Regions from separate parts of the Paenibacillus sp. FSL W8-0919 genome, predicted to be linked through region 2. Evidence: riboswitches for the same ligand, from Rfam matches in the RefSeq annotation. Region 2 holds a riboswitch; the other holds the start of a gene.
The links. Region 2 has a riboswitch for cyclic di-GMP ahead of NST44_RS21995 (transglutaminase-like domain-containing protein). Riboswitches for the same ligand answer to the same signal wherever they lie in the genome.

Region 1 (16,030 bases), 3.4 Mb from region 2:
CGCCGAATCGAAGGAAAAGCCCTGCCTCCTCCTTTATGATAAGGACAACAAGAAAATAACCGGAGGCCGATCGGTGTGATGAATGCTCAGGGCACATCTGCCAGGTTATTTTCCATGGGAGACCAGTTGGGCTTCTTGGAGTGCTGAGCTCTAAAGCCCCCCGGTATCCATACGACAAAGGAGTGAAGAAAAACGTGGCCATTCTTGAAGCACATCAAATCCATAAAAGCTACGGCAACAAATTCAATAAACAGGAAGTTCTGAAGGGCATCGACATCAACGTGGACAAAGGAGAATTCGTCAGCATCATGGGCGCCTCCGGTTCCGGGAAAACCACGCTGCTGAACGTACTGTCCTCTATCGATAAAGTCAGCCTCGGCAGCATCAAAATCGAGGGTAAGGAATTTACCGGCATGAAGGAGAAGGAGCTTGCGGAGTTCCGGAAGCATCACTTGGGCTTTATTTTCCAGGATTACAATCTGCTCGATACCCTGACCGTCAAGGAAAATGTCCTGCTCCCGCTGTCCATCAAGAAGGTATCCAAGAAGGAGGCCGATCAGAAATTCCAGCGGATTGCGACAGAGCTTGGAATCTATGACCTCAAGGATAAATATCCGAACCAAATTTCCGGCGGTCAGAAGCAGCGGACCTCGGCGGCGCGGGCGTTCATCCATGATCCGAGCATTATATTCGCCGATGAACCGACCGGGGCGCTGGATTCCAAATCGGCCTCGGACCTGCTCAACAAGCTGAGCGATTTGAACCAGAAGATCCACTCGACGATCATCATGGTGACCCATGATCCAGGCGCAGCCAGCTACTGCAGCCGGGTCGTCTTTATCAAAGACGGTCAAATCTATACGCAGCTGAACAAGGGCGAGCAGTCGAGACAAGCGTTCTTCAACGATATTATCAAAACCCAAGGCGTGCTGGGCGGTGTGCAGCATGAACATTAATTATCTGATCTACCGTAATTTGAAGAAAAATATTAAAAATTATTATCTGTACGTTTTCGCGCTGATTTTCAGTGTCGGCTTGTACTTCTCCTTCGTTACGCTGCAGTACGATCCATCCATGGATGAAGTGAAGGGCTCGGTGAAAGGAGCCGCCGGACTCGGGGCCGCCTCGGTGCTGCTGGTAGCAATTGTCGCCATCTTCCTGCTCTACGCCAATACGATATTCATCAAACGCCGAAGCAAGGAGATCGGGCTGTTCCAGCTGATCGGGCTCACCAAGGGAAAAATCTTCAGGATCCTGAGCGCGGAAAATCTGATCCTGTATTTCGGCTCGATGGTGATTGGCGTTCTTGCCGGCTTCGCCGCTTCCCGGCTGATCCTGATGATTCTGTTCAAGGTGACCGGCGTCGAAAGCGAGGCCACCCTTAGATTTTCCAGCCAAGCCTTGATCCAGACGGCCATCGTATTCGCCGCCATCTACATTCTGATCATGGTCATGAATTTCACATTCATTAAGGGACAGAGCATCCTGTCGCTCTTCCGGGTCGTATCGACCACCGAGAACCGCGTCCGGAAAATGTCGGTTGGCGAGATGATTCTCGGGCTGCTCGGCGTCGGGCTCATCCTGGTCGGTTACTATGTATCCACCAAGCTGTTCAGCGGTGATTTCACAAACATGAATGAATTGTTTATGGCGATGGTCTTCATTCTTGGGTCGGTCATTATCGGAACCTACCTGTTCTACAAGGGATCGGTCAGCTTTATTTTCAATCTGATCCGCAAGAGCAAGGGCGGGTATCTGTCGGTGAACGAGGTGCTCTCGCTCTCCTCGATCATGTTCCGGATGAAGTCGAACGCCCTGCTGCTCACCATTATCACAACCGTCTCAGCGCTCGCCATCGGGCTGCTGTCGCTAAGCTACATCTCGTATTATTCGGCGGAGAAGTCGGCGCAGCAAAGCGTTCCGAATCATTTTGCCATCGCGGTACAGGACGATCTTGCAGCCTTCACGCATGCGCTTGCGGAGGCGGATATTGAATTCAAGCAGACCGATCGGGACGTGATTCAGGTGGACGTCGACGTCTCCAGGATTATCGGTTCCAGCTTTGAAGAAACGGGACAGACCGGCTCCATGATCATCGGGGTCATCAGTGATGAAGGAATTAAAGACGTGGACCTATCCCCGGAAGAAACGCTGTTTACGGGTTCAAGCGATGCGATCCAGCAGTTCATGTCCATTCAGGCCACAGGACAGATTGAGCTTAGCGGAAGCAAGGAGAGCATTCCGCAACAGCTGATCGGAACGAACAAGGACTCCTACATCTCGGTTAATTTTTCCAACGGCGGCCTGCCGACCGCCATTGTCGACCAAACCGTATTTGAACGGTTAATGCAGGATCTCGATCCCAAGATCCAGAAGGGAACGACTGTCTACCATGGCATCGATATCGTAGATCCAGCGGCCATCAATCAGGCGAACCAAGTATACATGGATCTGGGGATTGGGGAACATCCCGGTAATTTCTCCCAAATCGGGATGATCACGGACCAGAAGATCAACATGGGGCTAATCATGTTTATCGTTGGCTTCCTTGGCCTAACCTTCCTTATTACTTCCGGTTGTATCCTGTACTTTAAGCAGATGGATGAAGGCGAGGAAGAGAAGCCGACCTACACGATTCTGCGTAAGCTCGGGTACACTCAGGGAAATCTGCTCCGGGGCATTCAGTTCAAGCAGCTCTTTAACTTCGGCATTCCGCTGATTGTGGGATTGTCGCACAGCTACTTTGCGGTTAAATCGGGCTGGTTCTTCTTTGGAACCGAACTTTGGACTCCAATGGTTATCGTCATGCTGCTGTACACGGCGCTGTACTCCATCTTCGGCCTGCTGTCCGTGATGTTCTACAAGCGAGTCATTAAAGAGGCGCTTTAAGTAGGGGAACAATATACAAGCAAGTTTGAGGGTTCTTCGAGCGTCTGGGTTTGTTCAAGTTAATAGAATGAAGAAGGTTAGCTAAATCATATAGAAAGCCAGTTTCGGTTGAGCCCGAAGCTGGCTTTATTTTCGCTTGAAGGTTCATTTTTTCAAGTTAAGAATCATTAGAAGCGGAGCGTTCCCCTTTATCCCCTGACTTCAGCAAACGAAATGGGATTAGAGGAAACCCGGGGATAAGAGGGATCGGAAGTACAATCCGCATGTGCAGTGCTGAGAACACCCCTCCTCTAACATTACCAATCCAGCGCCCTGCAGCTCTTCTGCAGCTTGCGGATGTAAACAATCTGGCCGATATGATAAGCATTATGTGTTGCAGCGTTGCTGATGATCTCCCACCACTTGGCCGGCTCCGGAAAACCGCTAACATCCTTCTCCAGGGTATCCGCAGACTCGGACAGCAGCGGCTGCCATCCTAGTAAAACCTCCAGCAGTCGTTTCCTTAGCTCGGCAAACGTCACATGATCCGGAAGGAGAAAGCTGAGATTATTGTCTTCAATTGCAGGCACCGCATCCATACGTTCTTCCCTGTACCGGGTCTGCCACGTTTCATTCCAATAGAGCAGATGCTGAACGATCTCTGCAATGCTGTGACTGTCGTTCGCCGGCGTCCAGAACGCCTCGTCCTCCGTCAGATCCCGGGTGGACTGCTGGAAGGGAATATACCAGCTCGGATCATTCGCACCCGCGAGCAGCTGATTTCTTAACACCTCACTTGCATGCGCCATAAATGCCTCACTCCTCCACGAAAAAATAAATGAGACGCACAGACAATCATTATTCATTGTATAACAGGTCATGTGTGCGGAGATCGGATGAAACGACTATAAACGTTTTTTCCTGAAGAGCTACCACTTAAGCCACAACCCCCTTGTTTACTTTCCTTATGCATCCCGGTTAGGACATGGGGTACAACAGAAAAAGCCTGCAGATCTGCTCCTTACGGAGGTTAATCTACAGGCTTAAGACGGCTCTAAGTGGGCCAGAGAGTGTTTAATGGCGAGCGTCTGGAACTGGAACCTTGTCGTGCCAAATCCAAGGCCAAGGAGCCGTCACCTAAGCTTCTCTGAATACGAATCTTGGTTAGGCAGCCGTTCGGGCAGCCTTCTCTCGGCTTTCTCGTTTCCCGACGAGGAAATAATACAGAATCACCGACAGCGCCAGCAGGACCGCTATGGTCATGTACATGCCCCGGAACCCTGCCAGCGGCGTAAGGAAGCCAAGAAGGAGCGGACCGAACCCGATGCCGACGTCCACAAAAATGTAAAAGGTCGATGTTGCAAGACCGATCCGGTGCGCCGGAGAGCGTTTAATGGCGAGCGCCTGGGAGCTGGACTGTGTCGTGCCGTATCCGAGGCCTACGAACACCGCGGACAGCAGAAGGGTTATTCCATGATGTGCCAGACCGAGCAGCAGGATCCCGATCGCAAAGGATACGATAGCCGGATACATCACAACATTCGCTCCCCGGTGGTCAAACCAGCGTCCGGTAAACGGCCGGGACAGAATCACCACGATCGCATACACGATGAAGAAGTAGGTTGCCGCTTCCACCAGCCCGATTTCCCCCGCAAAGATCTTCAGGTACGACAAAATGCTCGAATATCCAAAGCCCATCACAAAGCTTATGATCGAAATCGGAAGCGCCTTGAGCTCAATGAAGTTGGATAGCCGGAAGCCCTTCATCTCCCGTGCCTGTTCGGCGGTGAGCACCAGCTTCGGAATGCGCATGAATAACGAGGATACCAATGAGAGCACGCCCAGGATTGCACAAAGGACAAAATTGCCTGTCATGGAGGCATGCTCCAGAATCATAAGTCCGATGAAAGGGCCGATTGCCGATGCAATGATGATGCTGACACCATAATAACCTGTCCCTTCACCCCTTCTCGAGTTTGGAATCAAGCTCGCGGCAATCGTGCCGGTCGCGGTAGAGGCCAGCGCGAAGGCCAGGCCGTGGAGGAAACGGACGATGAGCAGCACCGCTAAGCTGTTAATGATGAAATACAAACCGATTAAGACGCTGAATGAGACCAATCCGGTCAACAGCAGCGGTCTTCGTCCGACCCTCTCGATAATGCTGCCTCCGATCAGCCGCCCGATCAGCGCCCCCACCACAAAGATACTGGAAGCAAAGCCGGCCATTCCAGTCGATGCATGGAATTCCTCAGCTGCATAAGTGGGCATAATAACAACCAATAGATAAAAACAAAGAAAGAGCAGGAAATTGACGCCGAACACAATCAAAAAGTCCTTGCTCCATAAACGATCTTGGGAGTTTTCTTGCTGCAAGTTAATCACCTTTTCTTATAATGTTATCCCTGACTGTCTCCATGACACGGATGACGCTGGCTTGTTCCTCAGCGGAGACACCTTCCATAATCTCCATCTCGTAGTCATCGAATAATTGACGAATCTGCAACGCGACATCGATGCCCTTACTTGATAAACGGATTCGCTTCTCCCGCTTGTCCGATGCCGGGATCTGCTCCACATAACCCAACTTGATCAATGCGTTCACCGTTCTAGTCACCGTGGGCTTCTCTACATACAAAACTTTGGACAATTCCACCAAGGTCATCGATTGGTTCGCGTCCAGATAATACATGATCGACCACTGGGCATAATACAGCCCAAAAACCTCGAGCCGCCGGTTCAGTTCATTGACGAACGGGCGGTACAGTCTGAAGTACTGCTGAAAAAAATGTCGGTGGGTGCTCATGGGGAAACCTCCATCCAATTGGTTACTCAAGGTAACTATTTGATTATAGAGTAGTGTTCCGAAAATGTCCAGACATAATGTCTGGTATTCTGATCCTTTTACTCGACGATGCATCAGTTCACCTAACAATGCCCATCGACCGTTTTTCAACACAGGTTATTCAGAATATATTCAGATTCATATGATTTAATTGGTATATTCCATCCGTCTTCTAGACAGATATTACAGGATTTGTGTGGTGAGGATGAATTGACGTTATCGGAAATACAACAAGAAGCGCTGGAACAGGCCAAGAAGCATGGGAGACTTGTCCGCTGGAAGAAAGGCGGATACTGGACGTATGAGGGTGTCTTGACGAAGGCAAGCGGTGATTCGCCATCTGTACCCAACTTGGAATGGTATTGCCGAACCAATACGATTTTCGCGCTTGTTAGGCGCGGGTACATTACAATGGATAATTGGAGCAGCTGTTCGCTCGTACAGAAAAATGATTGAATCCAAGCACCTGACTTGAAATGGCTTCCCTTAAAGCTGGAAGCACCATATCTTTAAGCAAATAACCCCAGAAGGTCGAGAATCGACATCCGGGGTTCTATTTTTTATGGAGGACTTATTACTCATGGCTTGGTTTATTTAACTTTGCGCACTTTCTATTGATCTCTTCCTCATGGCTTTTTAATTCCATGTAACGGACAATCAGCTTATCGAACGACTGCGAAAGTGCGACAACATCTTGATGTACGAATTCAAGACTGCCGGCCATTCGCTCAAGTTCCCTCCTGAGATATTCGAGCTCGTCGGATACATGCTTCAGTTCGTTCTCTATAGAAACCATCACATCCACCCACCCCCATCGTAGCAAGTGATTTATGACAGCTGCCAACGTTTTTGCGGCAAACCTTCTCAAACAGAGAGTTGATCGCTCATTCCTAAACGAACAAACCGTTAAAGCATGCTCCTCTTCATGAAATGTTGAAGGCTACCCGATTCAGTTTCTGCAGCGGCGTCAGGTCAGCAGGGTTATCTAAAATAAACAGTTCCCTATTCAATCGTTGTCGCATGGCGGATCAGAGGTTTCCGTCGTATTCGGCCAATTGCAGGGATCGTGGTTGCATATGAGCGTCCACAACAGCCTCTGCAGCTTCGCGTCACCACCCTTTCGATGGGTTTGCGATAGATTGTACGAATTATGAATTAGTTTAAATTTTAACTATCTGTCATCAGTGGCTTGCCTATAATTATAAAATTTTACTTTAATAAATAAAATACCCATAATTGGGTAATTAGTGCTTGTGTATTGCCTATATCTTCATGTAAATTTTCTTAGGAATGCCCCTTTATGATTGACTCTCGTTTTGGCGTATATCTTTTTGATGAAAGTACGGACCGTGCTTTGACTGATTCCATAAATATCCGCAATTTCAGGCACGTTTTTATTTTCCAGCCATTCGTAGGCGATTTCTTTCTCGCGGTTTGTTAATTCATATTGGTCAAAGAGTGAGTAGGTCAGCTCTTTTTGTAGCATGGGATCCTTTTGGGGTAACTTTTCTTCAATATTTTTGGCCAGATGTTCAATGAGGGGCAGTACAAATGTAACCTCGTGAAAGTAATGAAAACAGAGGCTGAGGTAGCCTATAATAACATGATTTATTCGTATTGGCGTGCAAACGCAGGACAGCTCTGCAAACAATTTATTGCTGTGCTCGGCGCCGATTACGACTGAGACCGATTGATTTTCCATGGATAACGCAATGGCATTGATTCCCGCCTTGTTCATAGCAGAAGATGTTCCGATTTTCAAATGATTTCTTTCAAAATAACCTTTTAACAGCTCCGTCCCGCAATAATCGATAACGGTTCCCTCTGGGTCCGCAATCACAAATAATATTCCTGGTTTCCTCTTGCAACAGATACAGGATTTCTTTTCGCTCGATCAGCCTTTCTTTAATTTCAGAGATGCTGAGGATATTAGGAAAATGATCGTTTACTTTCAGCAATGTTCTTTGGCCCATTATTTTCCCTTCTTCCTTGTTAAGAATAAGTGATTAATAATGAAATCGATCTCCTATTTATCGCCGCTGTGAAGATTCGGTAGCTCTTAGCGAAAAATAAAAAACCTCCATCCATGAAGATTACCATAGCAAAATAGGACGGAGGCTTCCGTCGTATTCGGCAACTGGCTGGCATCACGTATCTTAGCAGATTCGCATTAGCCCCTATAGCTTTGCGTCGCCACTTTTCAGTGGGTTTGCTATTATCGTACGAAACGATTCGATTGGTTTGCTGTCAAAGACGCTGCCGCATGAATATTCCTTGTTATCCGCTGAGAGTCGAACTGCTGTAGTTATACCGCGCTGCGGGAAATCATGTTCCGCATCATTCACCTCCTTTCAGGCAATTGACCGTAACTTTTAAGGAACAGGCAGTTACTGCAGGAGCCTCCCTATAAAAATTTGTGAACAACAAATAGCCTCCGTCAGCTTGTAGACATAGGTAGTAACTAGCAAGAAGTGACGGAGGCTTCCGTCGTATTCGGCAACTGGCTGGCATCGCGGTTCTATGCAGAACCCCATTAGCCCCTATAGCTTTGCGTCGCCACTTTTCAGTGGGTTTGCGATTATCGTACGAACGATTCAATTGTCGAAAGATACAACATATAGTTCTGAATGAATGACCTAATCAAACTATAACTTACATTGTTTTTCATTGAATATAGGCTTCATGACTCAAATTCCCGACAATTTCCTGCTGGATTTTGTAATTTTTTGTCACAAAGTAACTAGCAGAGCGTGTAATATGTCAAAATAACCAGCTTCTCCATGATTTAAAAAAGCTTTGCCGCTTCGGCTGCCCGCCGAAGGCCTTCCTCAATGATTTCCTCGCTTCGATCCCGGAATTGATTATGCCCCTCAATGATAATCGTAGTAATGTCGGTAATCCCGAACACGTTGAGATGATTTTTTACGAAGCTGACCGCCATCTCGGATGGATCGCCCTCCGCATAGATCCCGCCTCTAGCATTCAGCAGTGCTGCTTTTTTGTCACCCAACAGACCGACCAAGCCCTGCTCCGTATATTTGAACGTTTTACGCGGATGATGCATGTAGTCCAGGTAGGCATGCAGCACTGCAGGAACCGTCAGATTCCAGAGCGGGAAGGCAAACACCAATTTGTCGGCGGCAAGAAATTGCTCCAAGTGCCGGTTGACGATGTCCCGAACGGCCTGCTCTTCCTCCGAAAGCTCCATGCCCATGGCTGACTTGAAATTCCCGCTAATCATAATGTCGTCCAGAAGGGGAATGCGTTCCTGATACAGGTCGACCTCAACCACCGCATCATTCGGATGTGCCTCGCGGTAGCTATTGAAAAATGCGTCGTATAATCTGCTTGTGACGGCCCCTTGGCGGTTGTTGGCTTTAATGAATAAAGTGGTTGTCATTAGAATCTCCTCCTATATTTCCTATTTGTAATGAATGGACTCGAAAGCATGCGATATCAGCTTCCCGCCGCTCTTATATGACCGTGCTCCGTTTTCCCGAACCGTAGGGAATAGAACATCAGCATGGCGAGCAGCAGCCCGGCTAGCACCAAATAAATATTGCTGTAAACCTGCCCCTCGGCATAGGCATACAAGGGGTTCCACGATACCTCGGAGCGGATATCGAGCATTGTTCCGTACACACCGGAAGCGATCCCCGCCGAAATAAAATTCAGCATCTGCATCAATCCCATCCCGATGCCGGCTTGCTCTTTCGCTAAGCTAAGGGAGACGGAGTTGGATAGTGCAATCATCCCGAACGTCTGCCCGACATTACCTAGAATCAGGAAGAGAGCAACCGCGACGGCTGAAATGGCGGAGAACGTGGATAAGAGTACAAAGCAAGCGACCAACATAATCATGGCGGTTAGAAACAGATCCGTGTTCCCTTTGGCATCGGCCAGCTTTCCCCCTGTCTTCCCGAGCAGAGCGGAGGCCGCGGCGGCCGGCACCATGACAAATCCGATCCAACCTGGAGGCAGCGCATGAATCTCTGCCAGCAGCAACGGGCTTAGAAAATGCAGCGCAAAGGCCGCGCCGCTGAACAGAAACATGATGACAAGCCTAACCGAATACTCTTGATTCCGGAACAAAACCGGGCTCACGAACGGGACGGATGCACGATGAATCCGGACAATGAACAACGCGGCTACCAGCAGTCCGGCTAGCGGAAGCCACCAGATTCCGTTCGTTATTCCCAGCAGCAGACAAGTGATCGCGACAGCCAGCAGGCCGCCTCCCAGCAGGTCGAATGATCCTGGAAACTGAGGGTCTTCGTCCTTCAGATATTTCCGGTAAAAAGGAAGCGTGATGAGAATCAGCAAAGGGATGCTGAACAGCCAGCGCCAATGAGCAAAGCCGGCCACTAGCGAGGACACCACCGGCCCAAGCGCGCTGCCGATGGACAATCCAATAAAGGCTGTCGCCATGGCTGCTCCTCTTCGCTCCGGCGGGAAGTAGCGAATCGGTATAAGCGTTGCCGCCGCCGGTATCGCCGCCGCGCCGATCGCCTGAAGGCATCTTGCGGCAAGGACCATCCAGAATGCCTGGGAGACGAGGCCGACCAGAGAGCCGGCCGCGAACAGCAGCAGACCGAATGACAGCAAATTTTTGAGCTGGTAGCGTTCCGTCAGCTTCCCGTACAGAACCGTGCCGATCCCGTACAGCAGGGAATACGAGGAAGTTACCCAGCTAACCTGAGCGGTGCTCAAGCTGAATTCCTCCCGCATGTCCGGCAGGACAAAGTTAAACATCAATCCGCTCATAGCGGACAGACACAGCGTGAACATGAGGACACGCATCAGCTTCCGAGTCTCCATTAAAGCTTCACCCTCCTTGTGAGTAGAAAATTTTAAACAGCGAGATTAGCATGTCTGTCAGTACTTACTGACGTATGCTTTGAAAAAAACTAGGGGGTTAACGCCCTAGCAAAAATCCGCACACTCTCCTCAATAAAGTCATCCAGCGTTACGGAAGGAAATATCTCCTTGGAATCCAGCTCGTTCATGAACGCGCCAAAGTTCATCATCATAAACGAGATCGCCCGCAGCTCGGGATCTCCGGCAACCAGCTTCCCCTTCTCCGTCATGATCGTAAAATATTTCGTCAACACGTCCAGAAACTGCTTCGGATGCTTGCTGGTCATCTCTCGAAGTCCCGGGAGATGATCACTCTCCTTGATGCTGATCGTGATCAGCTTGCGGTTCCGGATCATCAAGTCATGGTACGTCCGGCTGATCAGAATCAGATCCGCAGTAAGCTCTCCCGTGAGCTTCTCCGCGAAAAGCTTCGTCATTTCTTGACCGTAATGATAGCGTTCGAACGCCATCTCCAGGAGATTTCGCTTGCTGCCGAACTTTCGGAATAGAGTCTTCTCGCTGAGCCCGGCTGCCGAGGCAATCTCCTGCGTCGTGACGCCGTTGTAGCCCTTCCGGGATATCAGATCGATTGCGGCCTGCAGCAGCTTGTCGTCACTGCTTATATGTTGATCTCTACTCATGAAAGTCCCCCCTTCCTACATGAATGTCAGTACTGACTGTCATTCGATGGACTTATCATATTTTACATTGTCTGATTTGTCAAACGGAATTTTAATTGGATTTGCTTGCTTACTCCGCCGGCTCGCCGGCCGCTTCCCACCGGTCGATCTCGGAACGAACCCGAGGCGCAACCTCCGTACCGAGCAGCTCGATCGCCCTCATGACCTCTTCATGCGGCATCGAGCCGACCGGCACGTGCAGCATAAACCGGGTAATACCCACATGCTTGCGAAGATGGATGATCTTCTGAGCGACCGTCTCCGGATCGCCTACATAGAGGGCTCCCTCGAAGCTGCGTGCAGCATCGAAACGGGCGCGATCATAGTAACCCCAGCCGCGCTCCCGGCCGAGCACGTTCATGGCCGCCTGGGTGGAGGGAAAGAACTTATCCGCGGCAAGCTCCGTATCCTCCGCGATAAATCCATGGGAATGCGAGGCGACCGGAAGCTTCGATACATCATGCCCTGCATGGGCGGCCGCTTCTTTATACAGCTTCACGAGCGGGGCGAACTGCAGCGGGCTCCCGCCAATGATCGCCAGCACGAGCGGCAGGCCGAGCAGGCCGGCCCGGACGACGGATTCGGAGTTGCCGCCGCTGCCGATCCATACGGGCAGGGGGTTCTGCACAGGACGCGGATATACGCCCAGATTATGGATGGCCGGGCGATGCCGGCCCTCCCAGGTCACCCGCTCCGACTCCCGAATTTTTAACAACAGCTCCAGCTTCTCTTCAAACAGCTCATCGTAATCATGAAGATCATAGCCGAACAAAGGAAAGGATTCGATGAATGAGCCCCGCCCGGCCATGATTTCCGCGCGTCCGTTCGAAATCGCGTCCAGCGTGGCGAAGTCCTGGAATACCCGTACCGGATCCGCTGATGACAGCACCGTCACCGCGCTTGTCAGCCGGATCCACTTGGTCCGGGAGGCAGCAGCCGCAAGCACGACCGCAGGGGACGAGGCCGCATAATCTTGGCGATGATGCTCGCCTACTCCATATACATCCAAGCCGACCTGGTCGGCCAGCACAATTTCCTCCACGACCTCGCGCAGCCTTTGGGCGTGGCTGATCAATTCGCCGGTGTGAACGTCCGGCACGGTTTCAACAAACGAGCTAATTCCGATTTCCATCATCGGTTCCTCCTAGTAACGTATCGTTATGTGTATGTTTCACAGACGCTATATTTTCTTTAGTTAATATATCTTTATATTGAACGTTTACGCATCTTTTTTCAAGTGGAAAAACGTCAGGGCTGCAGCCTAAGGTTATCGGCATCAACAGATTCAAAAAAAAGACCGGCACTTCTCCCGAAGGCCGGTCTCTCCCTATGCGGTTTATTTCTTGGCAAGCAAGTATTCCTCGAGGCGGTCCCAAGTTTGCGTAATGCCTTCCTCCATGCCCATTTCGAGCACCTTCTTAAGCTCATCCGCGGATTGATATACGGTCCGGGAGACGATCTTCGTTCTTCCGTCCAGCTCCTCGAATGTCATCGTTGTTGTGGACGCTGGAAGTTCCTCGGAAGTATTGCCTTCGGCATCGGAGAAATAATCGGTGTAAACGATTTTGGTAGGCTTCTCAATCTCATGGTAGACCGATTTCCCCCATGACTCCATGCCATAAAATTCTCCTTGATTCTTATCCATGCACGTCATGCAATAATGCCATGAACCGCCGGGACGAAAATCCATGTTCGACACGGTTGTCTCCCAGCCACGCGGACCCCACCAGTGCTTCAGATGCTCCCCGTCCGAGAACACCTCGAATACGAGCTCTCGCGGCGCGTCGAATACACGCTCCAACACAATTACAGGTCCTTCCACTCGGGTAATCATTTTGCTTGTCATCATCATTTCCTCCTCAAGTTTAAGTTAGGCTATGGGTCCTTCTTCTCGCCCGATTGCAATTTCTTCAAGTATGCGTCCAAGCTGTCAAAACGTTCATTCCATATTCTGCGGTAATCATTCAGCCATGCATCCAGCTCTTGAAAGGGCTCCGAGCGAAGCATGTAGTTTCGCCTGTTCGCTTCCGCCTGAACCTCTACCAATCCGGCCTCCAGCAGCACCTTCAGATGCTTCGAAGCCTGAGGCTGGCGAATCTGCAGACGTTCGGCGATATCACCCACCGTCATCGGACCTCCGAGGAGCAGCTCTACAATCGCAAGACGGCTCGGCTCGGCTAATGCACTAAATATCGCTTGCTTCATTCCTGGTGGTGACGGTTATAGAACCGAAGCTTCGGGGAATACGGCTTTTGTCTACTGTCTATTCCAGCCACCAACATCACCTCGATGCGTTTATTTGATTATGCCGTGTTCTTGAATTGAATATACCACACTAGGAATATTCCTGTAAAGGAATATTTATTTTGTTCACATCACTTATGCATTCAGCCGCTATATTCGCCTTCCTTCCCCCCCGCTTCTCCATTCCATTAACATCGGTCACACCTGCATGGGCTTCTGCATAGCATATGATGAAAATCATAAATCACCATTCGTATAGGATTGTACAAACCAACGAATGTATCTGCTGCCTATACGGATGCAAGCTTGCAGAGGGCCGGTAGCCAAGCGGTGGCCACTGCCGTTTGCAGACTCTTGCAAGCCGTGCATGGCAGCATGAATCCCATGAAGGAGTGAAGTTATATGGCATTTTTGCCGCCGCAAGGACCACCAGAACTGCAAGGACCCCAAGGACCGCCTGGGCCGCCAGGACTGTTGGGACCACCGGGACTGCAAGGAATGCAGCAAGGACCGACATCCCCTCCTCCCCAGTTCATTCCCCAGAACCCCGCCGCAACTTCCGTCACCGGAGCTGGCCCTTCAACCTTTGCGGTTGATCCCGGCGCCATTCGGGGCTGTCTGTTCCGGTTCACGTTTATATGGCCTAGACGCGGGAGGGGCTTTTGGTTCTTCCCAACGTTCGTAGGACGTACTTCTGTAGCAGGTTTCCGGTGGACCGGAAGCACCTGGGTATTCTCGGGCTTTGATTTAAGAAGAATCGAGTCCTTTACTTGCTTTTAATAGTCCGGATCCGACATAGTATCCGCGACTGGCGATGATCATGCCGAAACATGGAATAATTGCCTGAATCAAAAAAAGGGATTGCTGTTCTTCGGCAGCACTCCCTTCCCCAAGCCAATTCCAAAGAGCAACGTACACCGGCTTACACAACCGTTTAGCGGTGTCGAAACGACCGTACCCTCCCCGTACAACGATTGGACAAGCTCTTCTCTCCAAATAATAACTTGATTATATTTCATCATCGTTAAATAATATGTAGCAGGCCTGCTTAAACCGATTATAAAGATTGGGATTATCAATATATTAGAAGCAGCAGAAAGGTTGACAGAACACAATGGCATTATCCCAGCAGCTTAGTAACAGCAATCCATCCATTAAACAACCGTTTCCCGTGTCCATTCTATCGCTTACGGTCGGCGCGTTTGCGATTGGCATGACGGAGTTCGTCATCATGGGAATTCTACCGAATGTCGCCGCAGATCTAAACGTCAGCATCGCGATGGCGGGCCAGCTGATCACGATGTACGCTTTGGGGGTTGCCGTCGGCGCTCCCATCCTGACGATTCTTACGCATAAAATTCCGCAGAAGAAGCTCCTTCTTCTGCTAATGGGACTATTCATATTCGGCAACGGAATCTCCGTGTTTGCACCGAATTATGCCGTTCTCATGGGCGCCCGGATGCTGACGGCGTTAACGCACGGCACCTTCTTCGGGGTCGGCGCGGTGATCGCCTCCGGCCTCGTTCGCCCGGACAAACGGGCTGGCGCCGTCTCCATTATGATGGCCGGCTTGACGATCGCCAATATAATCGGCGTCCCGCTCGGTACCTTCATCGGTCAACAGATGGGCTGGCGCGCCTCCTTCGGCGCAATTGCCATCATGGGCGTCCTTGCGCTGGTCGGCATCCTGATCTTCATTCCGCAGATTCGCCAGGAGCAGTCTTCAGGCATTGTCCAGCAGGTGAAGGAGCTTTTGAAGCCCAAGCTGACGCTGTTTCTGCTCATTGGCGCGCTCGGCAATGCCGGCCTGTTCGCGGTGTTTACCTACATCGCTTCCCTGCTGATCGAGATTACGGGATACGCGGAGGCAAGCGTCACGTGGATCCTCATTTTATTCGGCTGCGGCGTTACGCTGGGCAACATCGTTGGCGGGAAGCTGGCCGATTGGAAGCTCATGCCTTCGATCCTAAGCATCTATTTCGCGACCGCCGTCATCCTGGCGATCCTGACGTTCACCATTCACCAGCCGATATTGGCTGTGGTAACCATTGTGCTGTGGGGAGCGGCCTCATTCGCCGTCATGCCCGGCCTGCAAATTCGGGTGATGAACTTGGCGCAGGGAGCGCCAGCGCTCGCCTCAACCTCCTCCCATTCCGCCGGCAACTTGGGGAATGCGGCCGGGGCTTTCATCGGAGGGCTTGTCATCACGCATCTAAGCCTGAACGCCCTGCCTTGGGTAGGGGCCATTCTGGCGGGAATCGCCTTCTTATTGGGCCTCGCCTGCTATATCTCCGAGCGCAAGACCGGGGATGCAGCCGTGAAGGCATGAGACGAGGTATGCCAGAATAGTTAATGATGTGCTTCCTGGCTTTTTCTTGAAGATAGACCATATCTAAAATTCCGAGGAGGTCCTCCATGCCGCGACTTATGAAGTTCAGCCTCATATTCGCAGCCATTGCAGCTGTACTCTATGTCATGATCTATGATTTCGGATTCCCCAAATTTCCGTATGAGATCCGAATGAGCTATCCTGCCGTAC
Region 2 (16,030 bases):
AATCCTTCGAGCAAAAGCTGCAGTGACGTGCCTTCATAACCGTAATGACCGAATACTTCCATAGCCTTATGTAGGACCAGTGTCGTGTCAAATTCTTTGTTCCTTGCCAATTTTCGTCTGCCTCCTTCACTCCCATAATACTATCGTTATCGGATTATTCAGTCAAGAATGAGGGTTCAAGAAATCGACTTTCCAGACCGTTCGGTCTATATTGATTAAAAAAATACAGTGCTTCAACTACATTGTCTTATTAGCACCTCCTTTTGATGGCTTCATCATATCAATTATAGATCGTTCAGTCAATAATAAACCATAAAATTTTCTTCTCGAACTTTGCCGTTCAGTGCTTAAGCATAGGACGGGATGCTGCAAGAAATAAAGCTCTCCCTGCCCAGGTTACTGGACAAGAAGAGCCGAAGTACAACGTGCTATTGTTTCATGTTCATCCGTTTGCGACCTAACCATACACCGAAAGCGATCAGCCCGAGACCCGCTAAATAGAACGGATAAGGACTCGATTCACCCGTTTTTGGAAGCATCGGAACCGTTGGCTGCGGTGTCGAAGCGTTCTCAGACGGAGTTGGTGCATCCGGCTTTTGAGGCTCAGGCTCGACGCCTCCTCGCGGAATATCCTCTTCGTCAATATCGACGGCAGGTGTTTCCGGTTCTGTCGGAGGTGTCTCAGGCGTTTGAGGCGTTGTTGGTTCACCTCTTGGAACATCCTCGTCCGGCACCTCTACCTCACCGGTCGGATTGCCAGGATTCGTTGGGTTCCCCGGATTACCTGGATCCGTCGGATTGCCAGGATTCGTTGGGTTCCCCGGATTTCCTGGGTCCGTCGGATTGCCTGGATCCGTTGGGTTCCCCGGATTTCCTGGGTCCGTCGGATTGCCCGGATCGGTTGGGCTCCCCGGGTAGCCTGGATCGGTCGGATTGCCAGGATCCGTTGGGTTTTCAGGATCTGTTGGATCTGTTGGATCCGTAGGCTCGCCAGGTATAACCGGCTCTTCCTTGCGGTTTGTAACGATCATTTTCTTAACATTATCTTGATTCTTGATGCTGGAGTCAATCGTTACGTCCCACTTCGCTTGCTCGATCTTATATCCTTCAGGAGCAGCCAGCTCTTCCAAAATATACTCGTCGTACAGCAGCTTTGTGAACAGGATCTTGCCTTCCTCGTCCGAGGATTTTACGATCGGCGCACGTTTGCCAGCTTTGTCGTAAAGCGCAAACTTGACTCCCGCCAGCGGCTTCGTCTGTTCGTCCTGATCCACCTTCGTTACTTCCAGGCTTCCCGTTACGCCGCCTCCCGAACCTGAACCGGAGGAAGTACGGACAATAACCTCTTCCGTCGTTTCCCGGATCTCCGTCTTCAGCTGATCTCCTTCAAGAGCCACCTTATTCTGTACTGCCTCTTTATCTTCAGCAATAATGAACGACTGATATTCCAAAATATAGGCCGTAGAGATGTCATTTGTGAATTTCAACTCGAATGTCTCTTTATCACCATCAAGCCTATGGATGGTTAAGGTATAATCCTTCCCTTTAGTCAGTTCTTGGGCTTTTTCCGCTTTTCCGTTTGCATTGATCTTGGTCGCATACAAGCGGAAGGAATCCTCGATCAAGATCTGGTTCGGACTTGGATTATCGATAATTTTTGCGTTGGAAATATGCGACTGACCTTCGTTGATGCGAATTTCCCAGTCGATTTTGTTTCCGTTCTGGGAGCCGCTCTTCTTCACATATTCCCCGCCGTGAGGAATCGTTACGCTGGCGTTCCATGTTGCCTTTTTCGCGCTGCCATCGGACAGCTCCGCAGTATTATCGATTTTGTTGACAATCAATGTACCTTCCAGCGATGTTTTGAATTCAATCCAGTATGCGGATGAGATCGGGCCGACAAAGCGAATGGACAGCTTGTTGCCATTAGCTTCTGATGGTCCTGTCACTTCATATTGAGAAGCGGGAACTAGCGAGCCCTTCTGAACGCCATTCCGTCCTCCAGTCAGCTTCATTTCATAGACCTTGACCGAACCCGGAACAAGCTTCTGATCCTGCTGCAGCACATCGGTAACGATCGCTTCCTGAAGCGAATCAAGATTATAGTTCATCTTGACGTTCCACGTAATTTCTTTGCTGATCGGATTGTAGCTGCCGTCTTTACCGCCGTTATTTTTCGTATAACCATCAGCGGAGAAGCTTGCATCCCGCACAATCGGGCCTTTCACCTTGCCTTCCTCGACCCATGTCATCGAGGCTCTGTTTAAAAAGTCCCATTTGCGATCCTTCAGCCAGTTGATGTTAAACTTCGTTTCATATTCGATCGTATAGGTGGTGTCAATCTTGGAGAACTCGATGATAAAGCCTTCGCGTAAATCATTGTACTTCACCGTGTACTCGCTCGCTGGAACGACTTTACCGTCCGCTTTTACGATTACCGAATCCGGAACGAATTCAAGTCCGCCTTGCGGGAACGTATCCGTGATGACTACATTCTCCATGATGTATTTGGTGCCGTCCGGCTTTTTATCGCCATTGACGGTAATTATCCACTTCGCGGCTTTTGTGTCAAAATTGACGTTCGAGGATCCTTTTACCAGGGCACGGCTTCCGTAGCCCGGAGCCGTTACTTCCTTAGACGCTTCACCCGATACGACTTTGTTCTTGACTGCGTTCCCCTCGGAGCTCAAGCGATCGACCGGCTCCGTCTGGTAAACAATCGTATAAGGCGAATCGATATCCTTCTTGAATTGTAGCTCGAATCCGTGCTTACCTTTCGCTACAGCGGTGTATTCATCCGCTGATACCAAAGCGCTGGCATCCTTCGAATCCCCGTTATACACCTTCAGCGAATCGGCAATCCAGGAATGGTTCTCGCTAACTTGGTCCGTAATGATGGCTTGAGCGCTCGGAATCTTCTTCTCGTTGAAATTGTATTTCACCGTCCAAGTGATGATCCCCGTGTCCTTGTCCTGGCTATATGTCTTATCCAAGAAACTGCCGCGATCTACTGTTACTGTAGCCGTCGATTGGGCATTTTCCATCCCGTCGCCAGATAGAACTGCGGTGTTCTCAAAACGGGACTGTTCGCCGACAAGCTTCGTCGAAAAGCGAATTTCGTAGGCTTTGCTGATCGTCTCATCCAAGAATGCAAGCTCCAGCTTGCCGCCACCGCCTGTTTGGACGGTGTACTTGCCGGCATCCAGCCGTTCGCCAAGAACCGCCGAGCCGTCACCGTTAACCTGCAGATTGTATACCTCAACGGAATCCCCGATGAGCTCCAAGCCTTCAGGCATTTCATCGGTGATGACCGCGTGCTTGACCTTATTGAGCGACTTGTTGATCTGTACCGTCCAATCGATCCGGTCTTTGCCAATCGCTTTTCCTTGCTTCTCGATCAGCTTTCCGCCTTGCGGCTTCAGATTCACGACGACGGTCTGAACCCCGCCCTTTATCGGAATAGCAATAATGATTTCCGTGCTTCCTTTAAGAACTTCCTTCTTGAACTCTGTACGAATTTCCAGCTTGCCGCTGATGTTGGAATGGCTCTCCACGTAATCGTTGAAGGTCATCACAACCTTGCCGCTGCGGTCCACCGTAAAACGGCCGACTTCACCCTGACCGGCAACGAGCGGCGAGTCAATGTCCGTGAAGATTTCAAACTGCTGCGGCAGATCGAAGGTAAAGGTGTCCCCGTTCTTATAGTTGTGACCGTTCGGCAGCTCCCATTCGTAGCCTAGATTAACGGCTGCACCGATATCCAGGCTGCTGTCCGGATTATAAACGGCATCAATGACGGTGCCATCCATGTCGGTTAACACAACTTTGGTTAAAATGCTATCATTATTGATTTCTGATTCGGACGGGCCATAAACATCATCCGTCACTCCATACACTGAATCCTGCACGCTTACCGGTTCTGGAACATTAGTCGATGCATTGACCGTCCAGTCCGATCCTCCAAACCACGTTTGGATCATAAGCAGCAGAGCCAATACGATTCCACTTACTTTTTTCTTCATGATCTCTCCCTCAGCCTCTCCATTACCCTCAATATATTTGGTTCCGATGTCGCTTTCGCGTGCGCAAATCGAGCCAACCATCTCTCGGATCATATGCCGATAAGAGATTTGTTCGTCCATCACCTCCGCATACTTTTATTTGGCGCACGATACATTGGTGCCTGTATTTTCCTTAAGAACCAATTGAGCTTCTAGCATTGTAACGCCCGATTCTGAATATTTTCTGAATAAAAACCCGAATAAGCCTTGGACAATGGTCCAAAGCTTAAGGTTTTAGCTATAAAATTATTTTAATAATACTTGGCTGCAGAATAGCGAGATGCCTCTTTAATCATTTTGAAACCGGCACCCTTGCTCTTCCATCCCGCATCAACGGTCGTGTCGATCGTTACCCACCGCCCGTTCAGGTAAACCTCATTCCAAGCGTGGTAAACGTCAACATAATCCGTTGTCCCCATTACAAGCTTAGTCGGAATGTCCACGCTCCGCAGCATGGATGCGAACAGAGAGGCGTAATCATAACACATGCCTTTTTTCCCTGACAGCGTGCGGTCAATATCGGGAAGATAGTCCGTCAGCTCACTGGATGCGAGTGCTTTGTCGTACCGGATCGTATCGACGATATATTCGTGGATCAGCTTTACTTTTTCCTCGTCGGTGTCTGCGGACCGAGTTAGCTTCTTTGCAAGCTGAGCCGCCTTGTCGCTTGAACGCCAATCGATGTTTTGTACCGAGTTCAAAAATACCTTGCTGCTATTGGTCAGTTGAAGCTTAACTTCCGCTTCTTGAACGATCTTATACTTGGTACCGTTGACCTGCTCCAGCACTTTTATGGTATAACGACCGTTTCCCATTTGCAGCGGAAAGGTCTCCTGCTGCTTGTCCGCTAAAAGCGTATATGTATACTTGTTTTGCCCTTTTGCAATCATAAGCTTCGTCTTCACGTCCGCTTTCACGTCATAGCGAACGGCGATGACTCCGCGATCAAGCTGCTCCAGATCCAGCCAATCTCCCGTTTGGGAAGCATGTACAACCGGAGCCAATACGAATAACGCAATAAACCCTACAATAGCCAACACCATGTTGCGCATACTATAAACTCCCTTCGGTAGCCAGGCTGCCATTGACGGTTCATCAAGAAGGCCCTGTGGCTTTGCGTCCTTATCTTTCGACAAGTTTGCCGTTATCGTAGTAGAGTTTTCAAAGAATTAATTGAATAAAAATCTCATATAAAAAACAAAAAAAGCATCTTCGTTCGGTAGCTGGCTGCCATTGATGGTTTATCAAGAAGGCCCTATAGCTTTGCGTCCTTGCCTTTCGACAAGTTTGCCATTTATCGTGAGTAGCTTTATGTGAGTTCATCATACCAAATATCTCTAATTCTATCAAGCAAATTTTGAGATTCATAGACGAGGATCGACAACAAAAAAACGTCTCCACTGAGACGCTCTTTTGTCAATTCCGCTTGATCATCAATCCATTAGGGGAGTCCTTAGAGGGACAGCTCCTTTTTTAACCGATCGAGCTGCAGCAGGTGGTGCCTGTAATGCATCTCTACCAGCAGAAACCACTCTTTGGCGTTTAAGGCTCCGAATCCGGGATGAGGAATCGTGATGCTGCTGTCTGCTTGACGCACAACCGGTTCCGTTCGCTTCATCCGCTCCGCTACGCCCTGAAGACCTTCAACTAACTGCTCTTTGCTCATCGGCTGCTGCGGCGTGTACTGCGGAGACGCCGGAATTCGTATCCTGACAGGCGGAAAACTTCCGAGCTCGAATACCGTCTTGCCTCTCTCCGTTTTTTCCCCAGGGGATTCGACGGCCGTTTCGTTTCCGGCCAAACATTGGTCGACATTGCGCAGATGCATATATTGAGCCGATTGAATCAAATGCATGTACATTTGCCCAATGGACCATTCCTCTTCGTTCGGCTTGATATGCAGCTCCTCCAGCTCCAGGTGTCCCAGCTCGTTTAAATACATCGCTACTGTTGTTTCAAACGCCTGCAAAGCTTCTACTGTATTTCTCATCATGATATCTCCTCTTCCATCTGGTATATACCCAATATAAAAAAACGCTCCTGACAACAGCGTGTCAGTAGCGTTTTCGTATTTTTTCAGCTTCTTCACGAATCCGGTTACGAAAGGAATCAGGTTCCAGCACCTCCACGTCCCCACCCCAGCTGAGAATATAGGGGAGCAATTCTTCCGGCTGTCTGACTCGAAAGCGGACCAGAAGACCGTGTTCCCTTTGCTCAGAAGCTTCGATATAGAAGCTCGCGGTCTCGGTGATTTTATCGGCAATTTCCGGATTTACTTGAATCGTCACATGAACGTTACGATCGTCAGGCGGACGATATTGACTCAGCTTAAATCCTTGGGGAAGGTTAAACCTTTCCTCTAGGACCGTAACATCCCTCATGCGCGATAATCGGAAATGACGGATCTCCTGACGCAGCTCGCAGCGTGCGATCATGATCCAATTCCCTTGGACGAGCACAAGGCCATATGGAGCAACGATCCGGTCGCTCATCCGTTTTCCATCCGAATCCGGTATTTTTTTCAGGTAACGCATCCTTATCTTCCGCCGCTCCAAAATGGCACCCCGAACCTGTCCAAGCTCGTTCTCCCCCTGCCCGCCGGGATGAAGAAACTGCATCGTTTCCCGGACATCCGCTGAGGCCTCACGAATGGGTTCAGGAAGTATCGCTTCAATCTTGCTTCGAGCTGCCCTCGCAGCTGCTTTGTAGTCGCCATCCAGCCGCTGCTCAATCATATCCGTCCCCATGAGCAATGCCACCGCCTCTTCCGCAGTAAAACCAACCGGCGGCAAAAAGTACCCTTCCATTAGGGAATACCCATGCCCTGGAGACCCAAGTATCGGAACCCCTGCTTCGCTGAGCGCTTGCATGTCTCGATATATTGTCCGCACGCTTGTCTCGAAATGGGCAGCCAAATCTTCCGCCCGCAGCACCTTGCTCCGCTGCAATTCAAGCATGATGGCGAACTGGCGCTCGGTTTTGTTCATCGTTTCTCCCCTCCGCTAATACATAAAAACCCGGAAAACGGACAACCAACATTGTCTGTCTTCCGGGATCATAAATGGGACCTGGTCAATTATCCATATTACGGACCATTGCTTTATGAGATGAAGCTTAATTCAGCTTTGACCGATTCTGTTGCTGGGTTATTCTCAATTTCTCAGGGGTAACATCGTCACCATTCGGGTCTACAACCTTCAGGGTAGACATCGTGGAGAGAACCTGGCCCCGGATGTCTTTCAAGTATTCCTGGCGAAGCTTTTGCTGTTCGGTATATTCTTCTTGGGTCAATCCTTCGGATTTCTGCTTGCGGCTCAGTTCATTGATTCTATGCAATGAAGGAATGGTCATCGTTATCGTTCATCCTTCCATATAATTAAGATGTAATTGTTAGTTTACTGTAAAAGGATTGAACTTGCAATAGAACCAGTCCCGGCCTTCCTGGGATGAAGAGGTGGTTGCGTAAGCGAAAAACACATCGAACAAATTGGATTCGATGTGTTTTTCAATTGATCTCAATGTAAATATCTTATTCATCACTTTGGATTACCTATTTCATTTTCCATGGAACCTGGTCTTTGATTGATTGTCTTCTATTGATTGCGAAGAGCCTTTGCATCGCGAAGTAAATAACCCGCAGCCTCGGCAGCTATATGTTTTCCTTTCTGTGCACGTACTTCTTGAATGAAACTGCTAAGGTTTTGCTTTTGTAATTTCTTCAGCAAACTGTTGGCGATGCCTTGGTTGTCAATCCACCCCACGTCTGCGAAACGGTGAACTAACTCCTCAAGCGTCTCGTAACTTGTGTTGACTTGAAACTCAATAGACTTTGTTGCAGCATTCCCTGCCAAATCAAAGGCCGTTACCGTAAAGGTATGTGTTCCAAGATCAAGCTTGTACATTGGGATATCACTTACAGTGTTTAGCACTTTCCCGTCCAGCATTACTTCTGTTTTCTTATTGTCGATTCCGGTCAGGCTGTCGGAGAGCTCAAATTTCGGTTGAAATATACCTGTGTTGTATTCAGATGTGACAACGCGATGGATCGTAATTTCAGGAGCCGTCCAATCGACGGTAACGCTGCTGGCAGCCTTATAGTTCCCGTCCTCCGTCGCTGCCGTAATGACTGCTTTCCCTTCCCCTACTGCTGTCACCAATCCGTTATCGTCAACCGTAACGACCTGAGCTTGATCCGTACTCCATGAAATCTTTTTATTGCTCGCGTTGTCAGGCTCAATCGTGGCGAGTAACTTAGTTGTGCGATCCGACAAAGAATTAAAGGTCAACGCTGGTCTATCGAGCGAAATTCCTGTAACGGGTACGGATTCAGAGGAATAGCTAACAATAAGCTCATTAAGCGCAATGTTTCCCCATATCCGATTCGCATCGTTAACCTTCAATCGAAGTTTATAGGCGTTAACCGTTGGAAAAGTAACCGTATGCCGTTCTTTGGTGCTGTCGTTCAGCTTCCATTCAATCCTTGCATTGGATAAAGCCGTGTTCCAGCTGCTGCCATCGTAATACTCAACATCGAAATGAGTAATCCCTTGGCCAATGCCGAAGAAGGTAACCAAAGTGACTTCGTTGACGGGCACAGCATTTTCGCCATAGTCTAGCGTGATATAACCTGGAAAGCTCACATCACCCGTACTCCCCCACGCCGAGTTTAAATTATTGTCGATAATATTGGCAATTGTGCCTGCTCCTGTAGCAAAGGTCGTGCTCACCATGTCCTTGGATAAATCCGGATTGTTGTACAGTTCTAGCTCGTTCAGGGCAATACGTCCCGATTGGCGGTTCCCCTCATTTACTTTCAATCTTATTTTAGAAAATCGAGTGAGCGGGAATTCCACGGTTTTGATCTCGTCCGAGCCATCATTCATATCCCAAGTCAGGTGAATATTCGTCCGAACTGGAATCCATGCAGAACCGTTACTATATTCAAGATCAAAATTCGTGATTCCCATTTCTGTACCGAATCTTGTATTTAACTTCAATTGGTTGGCAGAAATCGTTTGATCACCGAAATCGAGCGTAATATAGTTCGGGAATGAAGGCGAAGGATCGGTAGACCAAGCCATGTCATAATAGTTATCGTTGATGTTTTCTATGGGCTGCGAAGTTGATGTTGCAAAGGTCGTACTTGCAGCTGCCTGTGTAGCTAGATTGTCAACTGGCGTGCTATCGGGCCGTTTCGGAACAATGACGATCGGATCCGGCATATCTCCCGCTGGAGGAACGGTACCGCCGTATTCGTAGGCACCAATATCGGGAGCCCCATTGTATAATGGATTGCCGTAATAATCCCGCCCCCCATTATCGTTAATGCGAATGCCTGCGCCGATTAAAGGCGAAATCGGTTGCAATTGGTACCCATCTACGGTATCCATACCGTTGCCGCCGCTTCCGGGATCCACGAACCTTGGGTCGCCGGTCACCGCATGCGCATCGGCCTGTACCAGCGTGTTCCCACCGTAATAAGCGTTATAGTCAAACGTTTGGCCCGTCAAATCCCATCCTTTATCACCGACACTGTAATACACATTGTTATAGTTTTTAATATTGCGCGGAGCACCTGAAGCCTTGGTGAAATAATCGCTCATGACCGGATTGCCTGATGATTCTCCTACGTAAACGGTATTGTTGTAGTTGTAGACATGATCAATTGAACCGCTGTACCTGAAGATACTTTTTCTATCGTTTTGACTGATGTTATACCTAACGATTGTATTGATCGTGTAATAGGTATCGTTAACAAAAAGCATAAAGCCGCCGGCGTTATCATGGCTGTAATTATACTGGACGAGCGAATTGATGTTCCCTGCATCCACGTCGAAGCCATGGCCGTCTTCTGCTCCGTTAACGCTTGCAAAAGATTCGTTGAATTGAACGAGATTGTTGTCCGCATAAGCCCACCAAATCGAAGCATTCGTGGCCAGGTAAGTGGCTTGCTGCACCGTGTTATGCTCGACAATCGCTCCATCAGTAACATTCCAAGCAATCCCGCCCGTGGCGGCTCTAATGACGGTATTGTTGGCAATTTTCACTTGGGTAGACGGCGTCCACGGCCCGTAAGGCTTCGGTACCCAAGGCCATAAATCGCCCATCCCATAGCGCAAAATGCAGTTAGAACCTATGAAAATCCCATAGGCATCCACATCCGTTAATGTATTTCCGTCAATGAGAATATCGTTAAACGCACTTGGCGTATTCGACCCGACTGAATCGAAAATAATTCCGCCGGAACGTGTGGTATAGGAACCATCGACATCATGGATGTTCATATTTTTAATATGAATATGATTCAGTATGCCCGCTTCCTCATTTAAGATATAGACACCTCGTCTTTGTCCCCGCGGATTCTCCCAATCCCGATCAAAAGGCAATGGCGAGCTGTTGGTCACCTCCAAATTGTTGATTTCCCAATATTGCTGGTTTTTCAAAAAGACGGCTTCAAGTTCAGTCGTTACACCGGCGATTAACGGCTTACTACCGGTTCCGTACATATCAATAATGATTGGCCGTCCGTTCTCGCCGGAACCTTTTGGCCACAGTCTGCCGTTCCAGCTCTCCCCGGCTTTAAACAAAATCTTGTCGCCTGGAGAAAAAGTAGTCGCATTGACCTTATCCAGCGATTTCCATGCAGCGTCTTGGGTTGTGCCGCTATTCTTGTCGTCTCCTCCGGTGCTGTCCACATAATACGTTGTTCCGGCAGCATTCGCTGGTTCAGGCAAAGCGGTGAAGAACGTACAGAACAAGGAGAAAATCGAAACCATGCAAATCACTTTTTTCATATACCTTGGCCTCAAAGCATATCATCCCTTCATTTTTTATTTATGTAAAATCAACTATATAAGTTGAACAAAATGAATGGATCGATGTCAGGGCATGTACGTAAAATGTTCCTGCAATCGCTGTTGGTTTCAGATTTCTTGATTGTATATAAGCTAGTACAGTAGAAATCTGAAACCAAAGGCGACCGTTCCACTTTTTCGGAATCATTTTACTCCCTTGCCTGCGTCGTATTCTTATAATCAACTTATATAGGACGTTACATCTTGAAGTTTTGGTAGGACTCTTCGTTCACAACAACCTGCGCATCTGCAATTCGCGTGCGCACATACTCTTCATATCTGTGATCAATGTAATCTCTTAACACCTGTTCCTTGATCTCATCAAATGACAGGAAATTCGAGTCAGCCTTCTCATTTTCAATACATTGAATTAAATGAAAATGGCCGTTTTCTTCAATAATTCCGCTAACTTCACCTATTTGAAGCTTTTCGGCTGCTTGAGCAACCGGACTCCTAGCGTTATGTCTGTAACTATCCAGATTGTATGATTGCTCCGTAACTTTCCCCTCATGACCGAGTTCTTTGGCTGCTTGCTCAAATGACAATCCCGATGCAATTTTCCCCAGAACCGCATTCATTCTCTTCTTTTTCTGACGTTTGAGCTCCTTATCGGTACTCAGGTTAGCATCAAGAAAAGACAAGGATATTTGCTGCACCTTCACAGTTGCCGACGCTCTGTACAACTTATCTTTTTTGGTCTCGAAGAACGTTCTCATTTGCTGTTCAGTCGGCTTCCATTCCTGTTCCATCAGGCGGTTTTTGACGGATAAAATGGAATTTCCCATCACATATTCTAAATAAGCCTCCTCGGTGTATTGGGCGGGTCCGAAAACCACTTGGTTATTTTTGATGGCTTTTCGTCTTCTCTCGTTTTCATGATTGAGATTATGTATGAAACTGTCGTAACTGATTTCAGACAGCACTCCCTGCTCCTTGGCGATGATTTGCTGAATTTTTAGACTCACGCTATTTTCCAGTGCCTTCTCTTTTAACAACTCTAGCGGAATTTCTCCTCCGTAAGAAGTGGTCCAAAATGTGGCCGACTGCCCAGCATCATATTTCTCGTGGAAATAATGGATGTTCCCGGATTTATTGGCATGAATCGCTCTTTGAAATTCATTTGCATGGATCGGAAAACCATCGACTGTTGCGATAAAATCGTCTTCTTGATCAGCATTTGAAGGTTTCGGCTTCGCGATGATCGCGACACTCAGGAAAACCAAGATTAAAATTCCGGCCGTGAACAGCCATACTAGGCTGCTTTTATTAGGTGTCAAAATACTCATAAGCATCCATCACCTTTCACGTACTTGAATCTGGTCCTCGAATAACCACGCTGATGCATCCAAGCACCTCCAAGTTGATTTGTTAAGCGCAAAGTGTTACTTATGCTTCATGTGGTTTCATTATAGGCCCAAAAAGAAAGCGCTATCAATTTCGTGTTTTTTACAATAGTTTCACTTTTTTTACTTATTTGGTGTTTTGGAAGCTCTTCGAGCCAAGTATGCCTCTTTATAGTTTTATATTAAAAATAGAATAACCCTAAAGGGCAGCCATTCTCTTTAGGAAGTGACTAGCCTCTAGGGTTACAAACGTTATCCTCAAACCAAAGATGTTATAAAAACGTATAATCTTATTTTTTGCTATCTACAGGAATAGTTATCTTTTTATTATAGGTTTTTATATATTTGAATCCATCCAACAACAGGCGTTCCGGCTTATCCGATGTGTAAAATGAATACGTTTGCTCCCACAGAATGTTACCGTTGTTCAGATCCCAAGGCCGTGCAGCGGAAATTGATGATACGGGAACAACGTTCGACCCCACTTGTATGGATAAACTGTCCGTTTCCAAAATGATAAATTGCTTTCTGGCAATCACGATGTCATAACCACTGTCGGTTTTTGTTACACTGCGAATCCATAATTTTTCGTTGCCTATTCGGATGGATTGATCAGATGGAGAGACTAGCGAAATAGGTTCCTCCACTTTTTGATATCCATCGAAATTTTCGAGGATAAGCTCGATGGTTTCTATCTTGTCGGTTGGAAGGACATCGAATTCCAGATCAAAGCCAGGGAATCCCGTGTTGGTGTAATTGCTCGATCTTCCTCCCCAGTACTCCACTTCGGTTCCATTCACCAATAGCTTTGTTTTAGCAAAAAACCATGGGTGTCCCTTATTCTCCAGTTCATAATGCCCTCTCACGATGGTTGAGGATGGCGAGGCCGTAATGGTGTCATAGTGAACAGTTCCCTGATCGACAGCAACGGATTTTGAAATTTTCTGATTTATAATACTCTTCATTGCTTTATTTGCTTCAAATTTGAAGGAGATCGCAGAAGATGCCTGTTCCCCGTTATCCTGCCATTTACTGAAAGTCGCCGTTAATGTTCTGGAGAATGGACTAACTGGCTCGAATTTATACACTCCTTTGTATTGCGAGCCGTCATGGTTATAATTCCCATACCCCTCTTTCGGATCCGAATCCGTCAAAAATCCGTGTAAATTATCCACGTTGTAATGAGATGAACGATCACCTGGACCAAATTTGGATCCTGCTGGAAAATCAATGGTGTAATACATTAAGAATGCATTATCGTCCGCAATGACACCATTAATAGTAATGACCGAGCCGTCGTCAAACTTTTTGCTTTTATTAACCGTTTGCCCGTAGCCTTGTTCCGCCACTTCTGAAAAGCTGAACGAGATCAACTCGTTTCGATCAAGCAGCTTCGCACCGTAATAAGCGAATGCAGGATATTGATACATTCCAGCAATCAAAATGAGTGCTGCAGCAGCTGATGCAACCCATAGCAGAGCTTTATTCTTTTTTCTCGGTTTAGCGGGAACTTTCTGAAGTGCATTCCGAAGTCTTCCCTCAAGTTCTGATGGAGCTTGTATCCTTTTAAAACTTTGCTTATGCTCTAGTAATTTCTCCTTGATCGTTCTCATAACGATCACCTCCAATCAAGACTTTAAGCTTTTGGATTCCTTGTGACATTCTTGATTTAATCGTGCCAAGGGGTGCACCGGTCATGTCCGCAATTGTCTGATACGGCAAATCGTGAACATAACGAAGCTCGATCACTTCCCGCTGCTTTGGATTCAGACGGGATAAGAGCTCATGCATGTCTATTGCAGACTCTGTATAGCGAAATGGATTATCGTCAGTTAATTCGGCATGTGATGGTTCATGCATTTCTTCCATAGGTAAATACCGCTTCTTTTTGCGAAGCAATGTTTTGCACCGATTGACGAGAATGGTTTTGCTCCAGCTGTAGAAAGCTTCAATATTATGTAGCTGATCGATCTTTTCATAAATGGATACAATCATGTCTTCCATGGCATCCATCGCATCATGCTCGTTTCCCATATATGAATAAGCAAGACGATAATAAGCGTCCTGATCGGCCATGATGAGTTGCAATAAAGCTTCCTTGTTGCCATTTTTGGCTTGTTTGACAAGACGGCTTATTCTCATGTTCCCCCTCCTTCCATAGATAAGAGTTGGCAAAGGCAATAAAAGTTCATTTTGCACAAAAAAACTCCACAACCATGTCACAGGATAGATCTTTCATCCCGAGAGAGGTTGCGGAGAGCGATTATCTGGTAACTGATTCGATGCATAATCGCATTATACGAAAATCCGCCTAAGTCTTCATCGCTAGATATCCCCCACCTGATTCACTTTGGCAACCGACAAGTACACACTGGCCACGCCGATTAGACTCAGCACGCCATATAGCATATCCGTATTTAACGTAATATGAAGCAGTCCGGTGAAGTTAGGGAACTGCGCAAGAAACACGGCGCAAATCACGGTCGGAATCACTGCCCGCTTCCATATTCCGAACAAAAACAGCGGAACAAAGCTGATCAGGGCGACAACGACGGAATGAACAATCGATCTGACCGTAAAGGCCATGAAGTCCTCCAGCGTTGGCTGTCCATGTATCACATCGAATATCTGATCAATCACATAGGTGGTGATCCCGGACAGGACAAAGGATACAAGCGTGCACAGGAAAACCGCCAGGAAGATAAAACACACTTTTGCCATAACCAGCTTCTTTCGGCTGATCGGATATCCAAAAGATAAAGACATCGTTTTATTCTTATATTCTTCGATAAACACATGATTAATCATGGAAGCGCCAAACAGAAGAAGTCCCATTTGAATCGGCAGCATCAGCTCTAACGCATTTGCATAGCTTTTTGAGAAATCCACAAAAGCCATATCAGCAAAGATAACTTTTATAAAGAAGGTTGGTAAAAACATAATAATTACCCAGTAGACAATCACTTCACCAATAACTTTTTTTTGATCTAATTTTCTCCACTCGAGCTCAATCAGTTTAGCCAACCTTACCGCCCCCTTGGATTTGATGATAAAAATAGTCCTCCAGCGTACTCGTATGCTTCTGGATCTCCTCGATTTCAATATCGTTCGATATCAACGTCTTTGAAATGTCGCTTGTGGACCGGTTCATATCATATATGCGGATCCTTGTGTCCTTTACGATTTTGATATTGGAAATTTGAAGATCATGCTCAAGCAAGTAGACCGTTTTCTGTACATTCGAGGTTACCAGTTCGATATAATCGGTACGCAGCTTCTGTATGTCCGCCAGTGCCACTTCATTTACCAGTTTCCCTTGCTGGATCATCCCGATTCGGTCAGCCATCTGCTCAATCTCGCCCAGGATGTGACTGGAAAGAAGAAACGTGATGCCGTATTCCTTGTTTAACATCCGGATCAATTCCCGCATATCTTTGATCCCGATGGGATCCAGCCCATTGGTGGGTTCATCCAGGACAATCAGCTCTGGCTTCGTAATCATAGCGCGGACGATCCCGAGCCGCTGCTTCATGCCCAGCGAGAAATCCTTCACTTTCTTGTCATCAATCCCGTGTAAATTGACCATATCCAGCGCTTGGGAGATTGCCTTTCGATCATAAAAGCCCAGATATTCGCAGTGGATCCGCAGGTTCTCCATCGCCGTTAAATGCTCGAAAAAAATCGGATACTCGATGATGCTTCCTACTCGCTTTAACCCGTCCTTTGCTGATTCCGTAAGCTTCTTGCCAAATAGCATAATCTCTCCGGATGT

Region 1: it holds a riboswitch for cyclic di-GMP, as region 2 does, so the genes downstream of both, NST44_RS06270 (helix-turn-helix transcriptional regulator) here and NST44_RS21995 (transglutaminase-like domain-containing protein) in region 2, are expected to answer to the same signal.

Annotation. Positions count from the first base shown of each region.
Region 1 covers NZ_JBBOPV010000001.1:1,433,118-1,449,147, reverse strand. The annotation lists gene NST44_RS06305 (ABC transporter ATP-binding protein) at 195-956, shown strand; gene NST44_RS06300 (FtsX-like permease family protein) at 946-2,889, shown strand; gene NST44_RS06295 (DinB family protein) at 3,186-3,677, opposite strand; gene NST44_RS06290 (MFS transporter) at 4,033-5,250, opposite strand; gene NST44_RS06285 (MarR family winged helix-turn-helix transcriptional regulator) at 5,243-5,671, opposite strand; gene NST44_RS06280 (hypothetical protein) at 5,921-6,166, shown strand; gene NST44_RS06275 (aspartyl-phosphate phosphatase Spo0E family protein) at 6,285-6,506, opposite strand; gene NST44_RS06270 (helix-turn-helix transcriptional regulator) at 6,981-7,550, opposite strand; cyclic di-GMP riboswitch class I at 7,840-7,934, opposite strand; cyclic di-GMP riboswitch class I at 8,203-8,297, opposite strand; gene NST44_RS06265 (FMN-dependent NADH-azoreductase) at 8,496-9,110, opposite strand; gene NST44_RS06260 (MFS transporter) at 9,167-10,528, opposite strand; gene NST44_RS06255 (TetR/AcrR family transcriptional regulator) at 10,618-11,208, opposite strand; gene NST44_RS06250 (LLM class flavin-dependent oxidoreductase) at 11,318-12,379, opposite strand; gene NST44_RS06245 (SRPBCC domain-containing protein) at 12,584-13,096, opposite strand; gene NST44_RS06240 (ArsR/SmtB family transcription factor) at 13,123-13,452, opposite strand; gene NST44_RS06235 (MFS transporter) at 14,606-15,820, shown strand; gene NST44_RS06230 (hypothetical protein) at 15,907-16,030, shown strand, end outside.
Region 2 covers NZ_JBBOPV010000001.1:4,855,428-4,871,457, forward strand. The annotation lists gene NST44_RS21985 (TetR/AcrR family transcriptional regulator) at 1-110, opposite strand, end outside; gene NST44_RS21990 (collagen binding domain-containing protein) at 429-4,142, opposite strand; gene NST44_RS21995 (transglutaminase-like domain-containing protein) at 4,313-5,113, opposite strand; cyclic di-GMP riboswitch class I at 5,127-5,214, opposite strand; cyclic di-GMP riboswitch class I at 5,277-5,363, opposite strand; gene NST44_RS22000 (DinB family protein) at 5,515-6,051, opposite strand; gene NST44_RS22005 (helix-turn-helix transcriptional regulator) at 6,116-7,048, opposite strand; gene NST44_RS22010 (DUF896 domain-containing protein) at 7,176-7,412, opposite strand; gene NST44_RS22015 (discoidin domain-containing protein) at 7,655-10,855, opposite strand; gene NST44_RS22020 (peptidylprolyl isomerase) at 11,113-12,201, opposite strand; gene NST44_RS22025 (DUF4179 domain-containing protein) at 12,549-13,871, opposite strand; gene NST44_RS22030 (RNA polymerase sigma factor) at 13,837-14,400, opposite strand; gene NST44_RS22035 (ABC transporter permease) at 14,584-15,282, opposite strand; gene NST44_RS22040 (ABC transporter ATP-binding protein) at 15,275-16,030, opposite strand, start outside.